4 regions of the Pseudoalteromonas sp. JC28 genome follow, and region 1 is predicted to be linked to each of the others. Evidence: predicted binding sites of a transcription regulator. Region 1 holds the regulator's gene; each other region holds the start of a gene.
The links. The regulator LexA, encoded in region 1, represses DNA repair genes until DNA is damaged. The targets are predictions, from matches to a motif close to TACTGTATNNNNATACAGTA.
Positions count from the first base shown of each region.

Region 2: the regulator LexA is predicted to act here: its motif matches at 1,261-1,280, upstream of ruvC (crossover junction endodeoxyribonuclease RuvC).
Region 3: the regulator LexA is predicted to act here: its motif matches at 950-969, upstream of imuA (translesion DNA synthesis-associated protein ImuA).
Region 4: the regulator LexA is predicted to act here: its motif matches at 1,350-1,369, upstream of DS891_RS19950 (DNA topoisomerase III).

Region 1 covers NZ_QOKX01000015.1:744-2,948, forward strand. The annotation lists gene lexA (transcriptional repressor LexA) at 617-1,231, shown strand; gene coxB (cytochrome c oxidase subunit II) at 1,592-2,205, shown strand, end outside.
Region 2 covers NZ_QOKX01000005.1:431,338-433,542, forward strand. The annotation lists gene aspS (aspartate--tRNA ligase) at 1-1,195, shown strand, start outside; gene ruvC (crossover junction endodeoxyribonuclease RuvC) at 1,319-1,840, shown strand; gene ruvA (Holliday junction branch migration protein RuvA) at 1,843-2,205, shown strand, end outside.
Region 3 covers NZ_QOKX01000005.1:178,224-180,428, reverse strand. The annotation lists gene DS891_RS12715 (DNA polymerase Y family protein) at 1-249, opposite strand, end outside; gene imuA (translesion DNA synthesis-associated protein ImuA) at 252-938, opposite strand; tRNA gene DS891_RS12705 (tRNA-Asp) at 1,676-1,752, opposite strand; tRNA gene DS891_RS12700 (tRNA-Asp) at 1,782-1,858, opposite strand; tRNA gene DS891_RS12695 (tRNA-Asp) at 1,900-1,976, opposite strand; tRNA gene DS891_RS12690 (tRNA-Asp) at 2,026-2,102, opposite strand; tRNA gene DS891_RS12685 (tRNA-Asp) at 2,135-2,205, opposite strand, start outside.
Region 4 covers NZ_QOKX01000010.1:2,819-5,023, forward strand. The annotation lists gene DS891_RS19950 (DNA topoisomerase III) at 1-1,340, opposite strand, end outside; gene DS891_RS19955 (methyl-accepting chemotaxis protein) at 1,444-2,205, opposite strand, start outside.

The DNA of each region.
Region 1 (2,205 bases):
AGCGTTCATCCATGAACTTCATCGACATTCGAACATCCATGTACATCAAAACCCGTTGCAGAGATGCGACGGGTTTTTTGCTGTTTGGGGTATAGAAAATCTCGCGAGGTAAACTCGCTCCTACCACAGTATAGGCACAGTGCAACATGGTGGGAGGTGGTTTACCCGCCGAGGGATTGCAATGAAATTCCGAAAAACCTCGCGAGGTAAACTCGCTCCTACCATAGTATAGGCACAGTGCAACATGGTGGGAGGTGGTTTACCCGCCGATGGCTTGCAATGAAGTTCCAGCAAAAAACCATGTACATCAAAACCCGTTGCAGTAATGCGAAGGGTTTTTTGCTGTTTGGGATATAGAAAACCTCGCGAGATGAACTCGCTCCTACCACAGTATCAGCACAGTGCAAAATGGTAGGAGGTGATTTATCAGCCCTAAAACTTAATAATCCTTATTTCGTAGAGTCGTAGGTTATGCTCTGAAGCTTCTTGTTTAATGCTGATCTAATTAATGCTATCAATAAATACACTTAAAATATGGCGAAGAAAGAAACATTTGCGATTTTTTTTGAGCTGTATATACTTACAGTAAATAAACCACTGTATGGAATACCAGTTAATGCGTCCTCTAACAAAACGACAAGAACAAATCTTTGAATTAATAAAAGTATTCATAAAAGATACAGGCATGCCTCCAACTCGTGCTGAAATAGCTGATGCTTTGGGTTTTAAGAGTGCAAATGCAGCGGAAGAGCACCTGAAAGCGCTTGCGAAAAAGGGAGTTATCGAAATGGTCCCAGGCGCAAGCCGAGGGATTCGACTTGTAGAGGATGAATCAGAACAACTTGGTTTGCCTATTATTGGTCGTGTTGCTGCTGGTGAGCCTATTTTGGCAGAGCAACATGTAGAAAGCCACTGTAATGTAGATGCTAGTTTTTTTAAACCTAATGCTGATTACCTTTTGAGAGTTAATGGTATGAGCATGAAGGATATTGGTATTATAGATGGTGACCTATTGGCTGTTCACAGAACTCAAGTGGCAGAAAATGGGCAAGTGATAGTTGCTCGTGTAGAAGAAGATGTGACTGTTAAACGCCTTGAAAAGAAAGGAAAGAAAGTTTTTTTACATGCTGAGAATGAAGAATTTAAAGCGATTGAAGTAGATCTAGAACATCAAAATTTCTCCATTGAAGGGTTAGCTGTCGGTGTTATCCGAAGTGCAGACTGGATGTAGTTTATGAGAGCGAGCGTAGCGTTAAATATAAAGTTGCGCTTGCTTTAACTATATTTTGTTTAGAAAGTAATAATTAACTTTTCTAACTGTGTGAAAGTTAGATAATTATAGTGACTTTAATCATTTAGTAATATTTTTAGTTTTCTGATCTTTATACACTATTTTTCATCATTCTTCGTTTTACTCCCTATAGTCCCCAGTTTTGATTCTAAAGTCGGTCTTCTCGAAAATCTTGCAATTTGTTTGTTTTTTGACTAATTGGTTAATAGTCGTGCAGTAAGTCTATGTACAAATAGACAATATGACAGTCATCCAATAATAACAAGAGACAACCACGAGTTGTCTTGAAGGAGACGTCAAATGAAAATTTGTCGATTAGTTGTAGCATTCATCGCGGTGCTAATCGCCATGCCCTCACTTGCTAACAGCGCTTACAATATGAGGCAAGGTGTTACAGACATTAGTCATCAAGTGTATGAGCTTCACATGACCATATTTCTAATATGTTGTGTCATTGGAGTGATTGTATTTGGGATTATGTTTTGGGCGCTTATAAAACACAGAAAGTCAAAAGGCGTTGTTGCGGCGCAATTTCATGAAAGCACCAAAGTGGAAATACTTTGGACTGCAATTCCCTTCCTGATACTCATTGGTATGGCAATACCAGCCACAAAAACGCTTATTGCTATGGAAGACACGAGTAAAGCTGATCTGACCATTAAGGTCACAGGCTCTCAGTGGAAATGGCACTATGAGTATATGGGGCATGATGTTGAGTTCTATTCTTTGCTCTCTACTTCGAAAGATGAAATTAGTGATCTTAAAGAAAAAAATGAAAATTACCTGCTTGAAGTTGATAAGCATTTAGTTATTCCTACCGATAGGAAAGTCCGCTTTTTGATGACCTCGGATGATGTCATCCATTCTTGGTGGGTGCCTGATTTTGCGGTGAAGAAGGATGCCAATCCGGGATT
Region 2 (2,205 bases), on a different contig from region 1:
TAAGCAGCTACTAATGATGTCTGGTTTTGACCGCTACTATCAAATCGTAAAGTGTTTCCGTGATGAAGACTTACGTGCCGATCGCCAGCCAGAGTTCACTCAGATCGATATCGAAACGTCATTTATGAGCTCAGACCAAGTTCGTGGCGTGACAGAAAAAATGATCCGTGAAATGTGGCAGTCTTTCCTAGACGTTGATTTGGGTGAGTTCCCTGTGATGCCATACAGCGAAGCGATGAGCAAATATGGTTCGGATAAACCAGACCTACGTAACCCGCTTGAGCTTATCGACGTTGCAGACATCGTAAAAGACGTTGAATTTAAAGTACTAAGTGGCCCAGCGAATGACGAAAAAGGTCGTGTTGCAGTACTATCAGTACCAGGTGGCGCACAACTTTCACGTAAGCAAATCGATGAATATACTAAGTTTGTAGGTATTTACGGTGCGAAAGGCCTTGCTTGGATGAAAGTGAACGACCGTGATGCGGGTAGCGAAGGCGTACAGTCACCAATCGCTAAGTTCTTGAATGAAGAAGTGATCAATGCACTGCTTGAGCGCACAGGCGCAAACACAGGTGACATTATTCTATTCGGCGCAGACAAGCGTAATACTGTAAACGAAGCGATGGGCGCGCTACGTCTGAAGATTGGTCTTGATTTAGAAATCACAGATCTAACTAAGTGGGCACCACTTTGGGTTGTTGACTTCCCGATGTTCGAAGAAGACGACGAAGGTAACCTACACGCGGTACACCACCCGTTTACCGCGCCTAAAGGCGTAAGTGCTGCGGACCTTGAAGCAAATCCAGCAGGTACACTTTCTGATGCATACGATATGGTACTTAACGGCTACGAAGTCGGTGGCGGTTCGGTTCGTATTCACAACAACGAAATGCAACAGGCTGCGTTCAGGATCCTAGGCATTGAAGAGTCTGAGCAGCAAGAGAAGTTTGGTTTCTTACTTGATGCTCTGAAGTATGGCACGCCTCCGCACGCAGGTTTGGCATTCGGTCTTGACCGTTTGGTGATGCTACTGTGTGGCACTGACAACATCCGTGACGTTATTGCGTTCCCGAAAACGACGCAAGCGTCGTGCTTGATGACTGATGCGCCAAGCCCTGCAAACCCAGATGCGCTAAAAGAGCTTGCTATCTCAATAGAAAAGCAGTTAACAGAGCAAGGTGAAGGCGAGTAAGTTCGTCAACCTGATGTAAAAGAGGCGACTTAGGTCGCCTTTTTTGATCAGATGAACTAGCTTATAACTGGTAATCTATACAGTATTTTGGCATTATAACCAAAAAACCAAGAGACGATGCGTTTGGCTGTCATTTTAGGAATTGATCCGGGGTCAAGATTTACAGGCTATGGTGTGATTGCTCACCAAGGTGCAAAGTTCCAATATTTGGGGAGCGGTTGCATTAAAGTTGGTGAACATGACTTTCCCACTCGATTAAAAATGATCTATCAAGGGATCACACAGCTCATAGAGCAGTTTTCGCCGAGCGACTTTGCGATTGAGCAAGTGTTCGTTGCGCATAATCCAAGCTCAGCCTTAAAACTTGGTCAAGCGCGAGGTGCGGCCATTGTTGCAGCGACCATGCAGTCAGTGGTTGTGAGTGAATATTCGGCAAGGCAAGTTAAACAAGCCGTTGCGGGTACCGGTGGTGCAGACAAAGCCCAAGTACAGGAAATGGTAAAGCGCATATTAAAATTGCCAGGCACACCCCAAGCTGATGCAGCAGATGCGTTGGCGGTGGCGATTTGTCACGCGCACTCAAGGCAAAACTTAATAAAAATGGCAGGCGCAGCGCGTAAAACCGTAAGAGGAAGGTTGAGATAACGATGATAGGAAAATTAAGCGGAACACTGTTAGAAAAGCAGCCACCAGAGATATTAATTGATGTTGCAGGTATAGGTTATGAGGTACAAATGCCAATGACCTGTTTTTATGAATTACCGAGCGTGGGCGAGCCGGTTTCCGTATTTACTCACTTTGTGGTGCGTGAAGATGCGCAGTTACTGTTTGGTTTTAATACCAAGATAGCACGTGCATTGTTTCGCACGTTAATTAAAGCAAACGGAGTCGGTCCAAAGCTCGGACTTGCAATTTTGTCGGGCATGTCGGCAGAGCAATTTGTTAGCTGCGTGAATCATGGCGATGCAACGACTTTGGTTAAGATCCCAGGAGTTGGTAAAAAGACCGCT
Region 3 (2,205 bases), on a different contig from region 1:
AATTTCTAATAGCTGCTGTCTTTCTAGAAGGTCGTCGTAGGGCAAAACATGAAGCTGTGTACACAATGCACAAGCAGTCCCAAGGCCCATTCCTATTTTTATACCTCGCTGCTGCGCTGCATCATTGAGCTGCACTATCTGGTTTTTGCGGCCATCAATAATAACAACGGGTGTAACAAAATCACCAGAAACCGTTCGCTTTGTCATTCCCTCTAGTTGCAGCATAGGAAAATAGAGATATAACCACATAACTAGCTCGTTAAACGCCGCTCATAGCCTGTAAATGCAACTATATTATCGCTAACATGAGGTAGATTTGGCTTTTCAAGCTCTGGCCAATAGTGGGGGTTTTCTAGTTTAAGACTACGATGTGCCAAGTGCCCCTTGTGCTTCTTCACTATCACATCCAAGCCGCTGTGCTGTGCTTGTAAAGCCACTGAAAGCGTAAATGGTAGAGTTTGAGCGTACTGTGCTTGATGTAAAACAAATAACCTACAACCTCCCGTCTGTGCACCTAGCTGCAAACGCTTTACAGCGGCAATAGAAAGCGCTTCGTGCCAAAGTACAAGCGCACTACACGCACCACTTTTTACACACTGCTCCGCAGCCCACAGTGCTTCTTTTTCACTTGGTGGCTGCAATATCATAAATTCACTCAGGTCTAACGATAAATAATGCAATGCCGCGGCATGTATTTGTCCTGGTGGATTAATTAATACCTTCAAACGGTTATCATCCGCAAAGTGGGGCAATATCAACCTTAACTCCCCTATTCCCATTGCAGTTTTTACACCAATCACACCTTGTTGCGGCCAACCACCACACAGCACATCATCAAGTGCAGCAAAGCGAGTACTGACGACATCATGCTGCACGGCCTTTCCACGCCCACGCCAAAGCAAGTTTTTACGCTCAAGAAGATCTATATAATTCGCCATACATCACCAAACACTGTTTATACATACAGTATATTTAAATAAAGACAGATCGCAAGTAGATCGCTAGAAAAGAGACGAGTTAAAAAGTAACCATGGTTTACGCTTTAAGTTAATCGTGTTTTGCTTAGGAGAAATGAGATCTACAACTAGGGCCTGTTGATCTTTCAAGTTTGTTTTTGCAGCAGTTTGATTGGTATTTATACAAGGCAGAGCCAGCGTAGCATAGTCATTCTATGTAAGTCTGGCGATAAAGACTTTGTGCTCCTGCAAAGTCACCTTACCCCACATCCTTGTGGGGCAACACAGAAGAAATGCTAATCAAGCGCTGCCCTTTGGGTTCATCTGAGTGCGCTTTGTTCATTGTTGCTCAACTTTTGCCTAGATTACTAGGCGGCAAGTCGAGCGTCGCGACCAAAACACACTCAGAAGAATAAAAATCAAACAGCAAAGGTCAACAGGCCCTAGTCTATTTGTATAAAAGGCGACAAGAACTGAGACGTAAAACAATGAGTGTGGCGCGTAGATAATCGTCTTTTGGCCTAGCTGAGTGCTACCCTCTTAAGCAACAGCTAACCAACTGAACTACCACTTTGCCACAACAGGTAAAATTATATCGACATTATTATAAGCTTATGTTGAAAAATGAATTACTGGACTGTGATGACAAGGGAAAGACTAATGTAAATGAGCTTTTTGATTTTGGTAAAGGAAGCTTGCTTAGAAGAGAAATTGCAAACTGGCGGAGTGGACGGGACTCGAACCCGCGACCCCCGGCGTGACAGGCCGGTATTCTAACCAACTGAACTACCACTCCGCAGTGATAGATTTGCAAGATATCTTAAATGGCGGAGTGGACGGGACTCGAACCCGCGACCCCCGGCGTGACAGGCCGGTATTCTAACCAACTGAACTACCACTCCGCAGAGATATCTTAATGACATTATTTTACTCGTTTTAGTGTTGGCGGAGTGGACGGGACTCGAACCCGCGACCCCCGGCGTGACAGGCCGGTATTCTAACCAACTGAACTACCACTCCAGCGAGTAAACAAGCTGTCATAAAGCTTGAATATAGTTATGCGATACATTGGCGGAGTGGACGGGACTCGAACCCGCGACCCCCGGCGTGACAGGCCGGTATTCTAACCAACTGAACTACCACTCCACTGAGTATTCGCATTTTTTGCTTCGAAGTGTTGGCGGAGTGGACGGGACTCGAACCCGCGACCCCCGGCGTGACAGGCCGGTATTCTAACCAACTGAACTAC
Region 4 (2,205 bases), on a different contig from region 1:
CCTTGATCTGTTATTTGCTTCGCTTGTGCTTTGAATTGACCACCACTAATCTCCAACTCCACTTTAGTTTCGTTGTAGCGGTAGGGGTGAAAGAATTGCGCAAGATACTGTACAGAGATGAGTTGATAGACCTGTAACTCTCTATGCCCAAGCTGAGCACTGCGGAGCTTTTTAGTGGTTGGAATGATAGCGTGATGCGCTTCTACCTTTTTATCATTCCAACACGCTCCTTTTAGATTCATGTCAGCTAACTTAATAAACTTACTTTCTATTCCCTGATTGTGCTCGGCAGCCGCAATGACTTGCTCTCTTTCAACAAAATGTTCTTGTGGTAGATAACGGTTATCTGATCTAGGGTAAGTGATCAATTTATGTTTCTCATAAAGTGCCTGACAAATATCCAACACTTGCTGAGCCGATAAACCGTAGCGCTTATTTGCGTCAATCTGCAAAGAAGAAAGGTTATAGGGTAACGGCGGGTTTATCTTTTTTGGTTTTGTTTCAACCTTATTTATTGTTGCTTGCTTTTGACTGATCCGATCCGCAACGTTTTCGGCTAAGGCCTTAACCAGAACACGCCCATCTTCGTCCATATAGGGCTTACATGCTTCACTTGGTACCCACTTAGCTTCAAAAACACCCCAATTTGGTTTATTGATGTGTGCAATCACCTCATAAAATGGTTTAGATACAAAGTTCTCTATTTCTAGATCTCTTCTAACAACCAAACCAAGTACCGGAGTTTGCACTCTGCCAACCGACAAAACAGTATTCACTCCCGCTTTTTGCCCGGCCAACGTAAATGCTCTGGTTAAATTCATCCCAAATAGCCAATCCGCTCTAGCTCTTGCAAGTGCAGATACACTTAAAGGAACAAATTCTTGATTAGAACGTGTCGAAGCCAATGCCTTTTTCACAGCTTGTGGGTTTAAATCACTGATCAACAAGCGTCGGATCGTTGCTCTTTTCCGTTCAGGCAAGTTTACAAATTGAAATACTTCGTCCACGAGCAATTGCCCTTCTCTATCAGGATCTCCAGCATGGTAGATTTCATCGGCTTTTGTGAGTAACTTTTTTAAAGTGCTAAGCTGCTTTTTTGTTTTTGGCTTTGCTTTGAACTGCCATTGAGTCGGCACGATTGGTAGATCATGAAACTGCCATTTTTTGTATTTGACGTCGTAGTCTTCAGGTTCTGCTTGTTCCAACAGGTGACCTATACACCAAGAAACCACATCACCATTCGCGACTTCTATATAACCATCTTGTTTTTTATGTGGTTTTGGTAAGACATCGGCGATTGCTCGGCCTAAAGAGGGTTTTTCTGCGATATAGAGTTTCATGATTAGCTTAACTGTATATAGATACAGTTATCATAGTGAATTTTGACGAAAAACACCATAGCTGCAAAGAGACTGTCTCCAGTCTCTTTGCAAACCAACAAACTTACGTTCTTAATAAATTAAGTTGCTTATGTTTTTGTTCGACTATCAGCGTCATTGAACTGGCCGCTTGCTCTACTTCATCTGCAAACTTCGAAAGCTCAGCAGCGGCATCTGAAATGCCCGTCGTATTCGTATTAATTTCTTCGGTAACCATACTTTGCTCTTCCGCAGCCGTAGCAATTTGTGTTACTTCGTTAGAAATGCTTGTCAGCTCAGCAACTAGCGTACTCATTAACCTAGCCGATTCTTGGCAATAACTCACTGCGTCTTCACCTAGCTGCACAGAACTCTCAATGATCCGGCCTGAGTTCGCGACTTCACTCTGTAGGTTATCTATTAGTTTACTAATGTCGTCCGTCGATGCTTGTGTTTTTGACGCCAAAGCTCGAACTTCATCTGCAACAACCGCAAAACCACGCCCTTGCTCCCCTGCCCTTGCCGCTTCAATTGCCGCGTTTAAGGCCAGTAAATTAGTTTGCTCTGCAATAGCTCTGATCACTTCTAGTATTTTAGAAATATCATCACTGCGCTCAGATACCTTCACGACCGCTTGTTTTGCATCAATGACTTGATCCGCCATTGATTGCACCGTTTCGGTCGTTTTAATGATGCTTTGTTCGCTTTGCTGAACTTGATCTGCGGCCTGATTCGTACTTGCAGCCGCTTTTTCCGATGCCCGAGCCACCTCTGAAGCAGTTGCACTGAGTTCGTTAATTGCAGTAACTACGCTATCTATTTCTAAGTGCTGATTAGCGACTTTGTT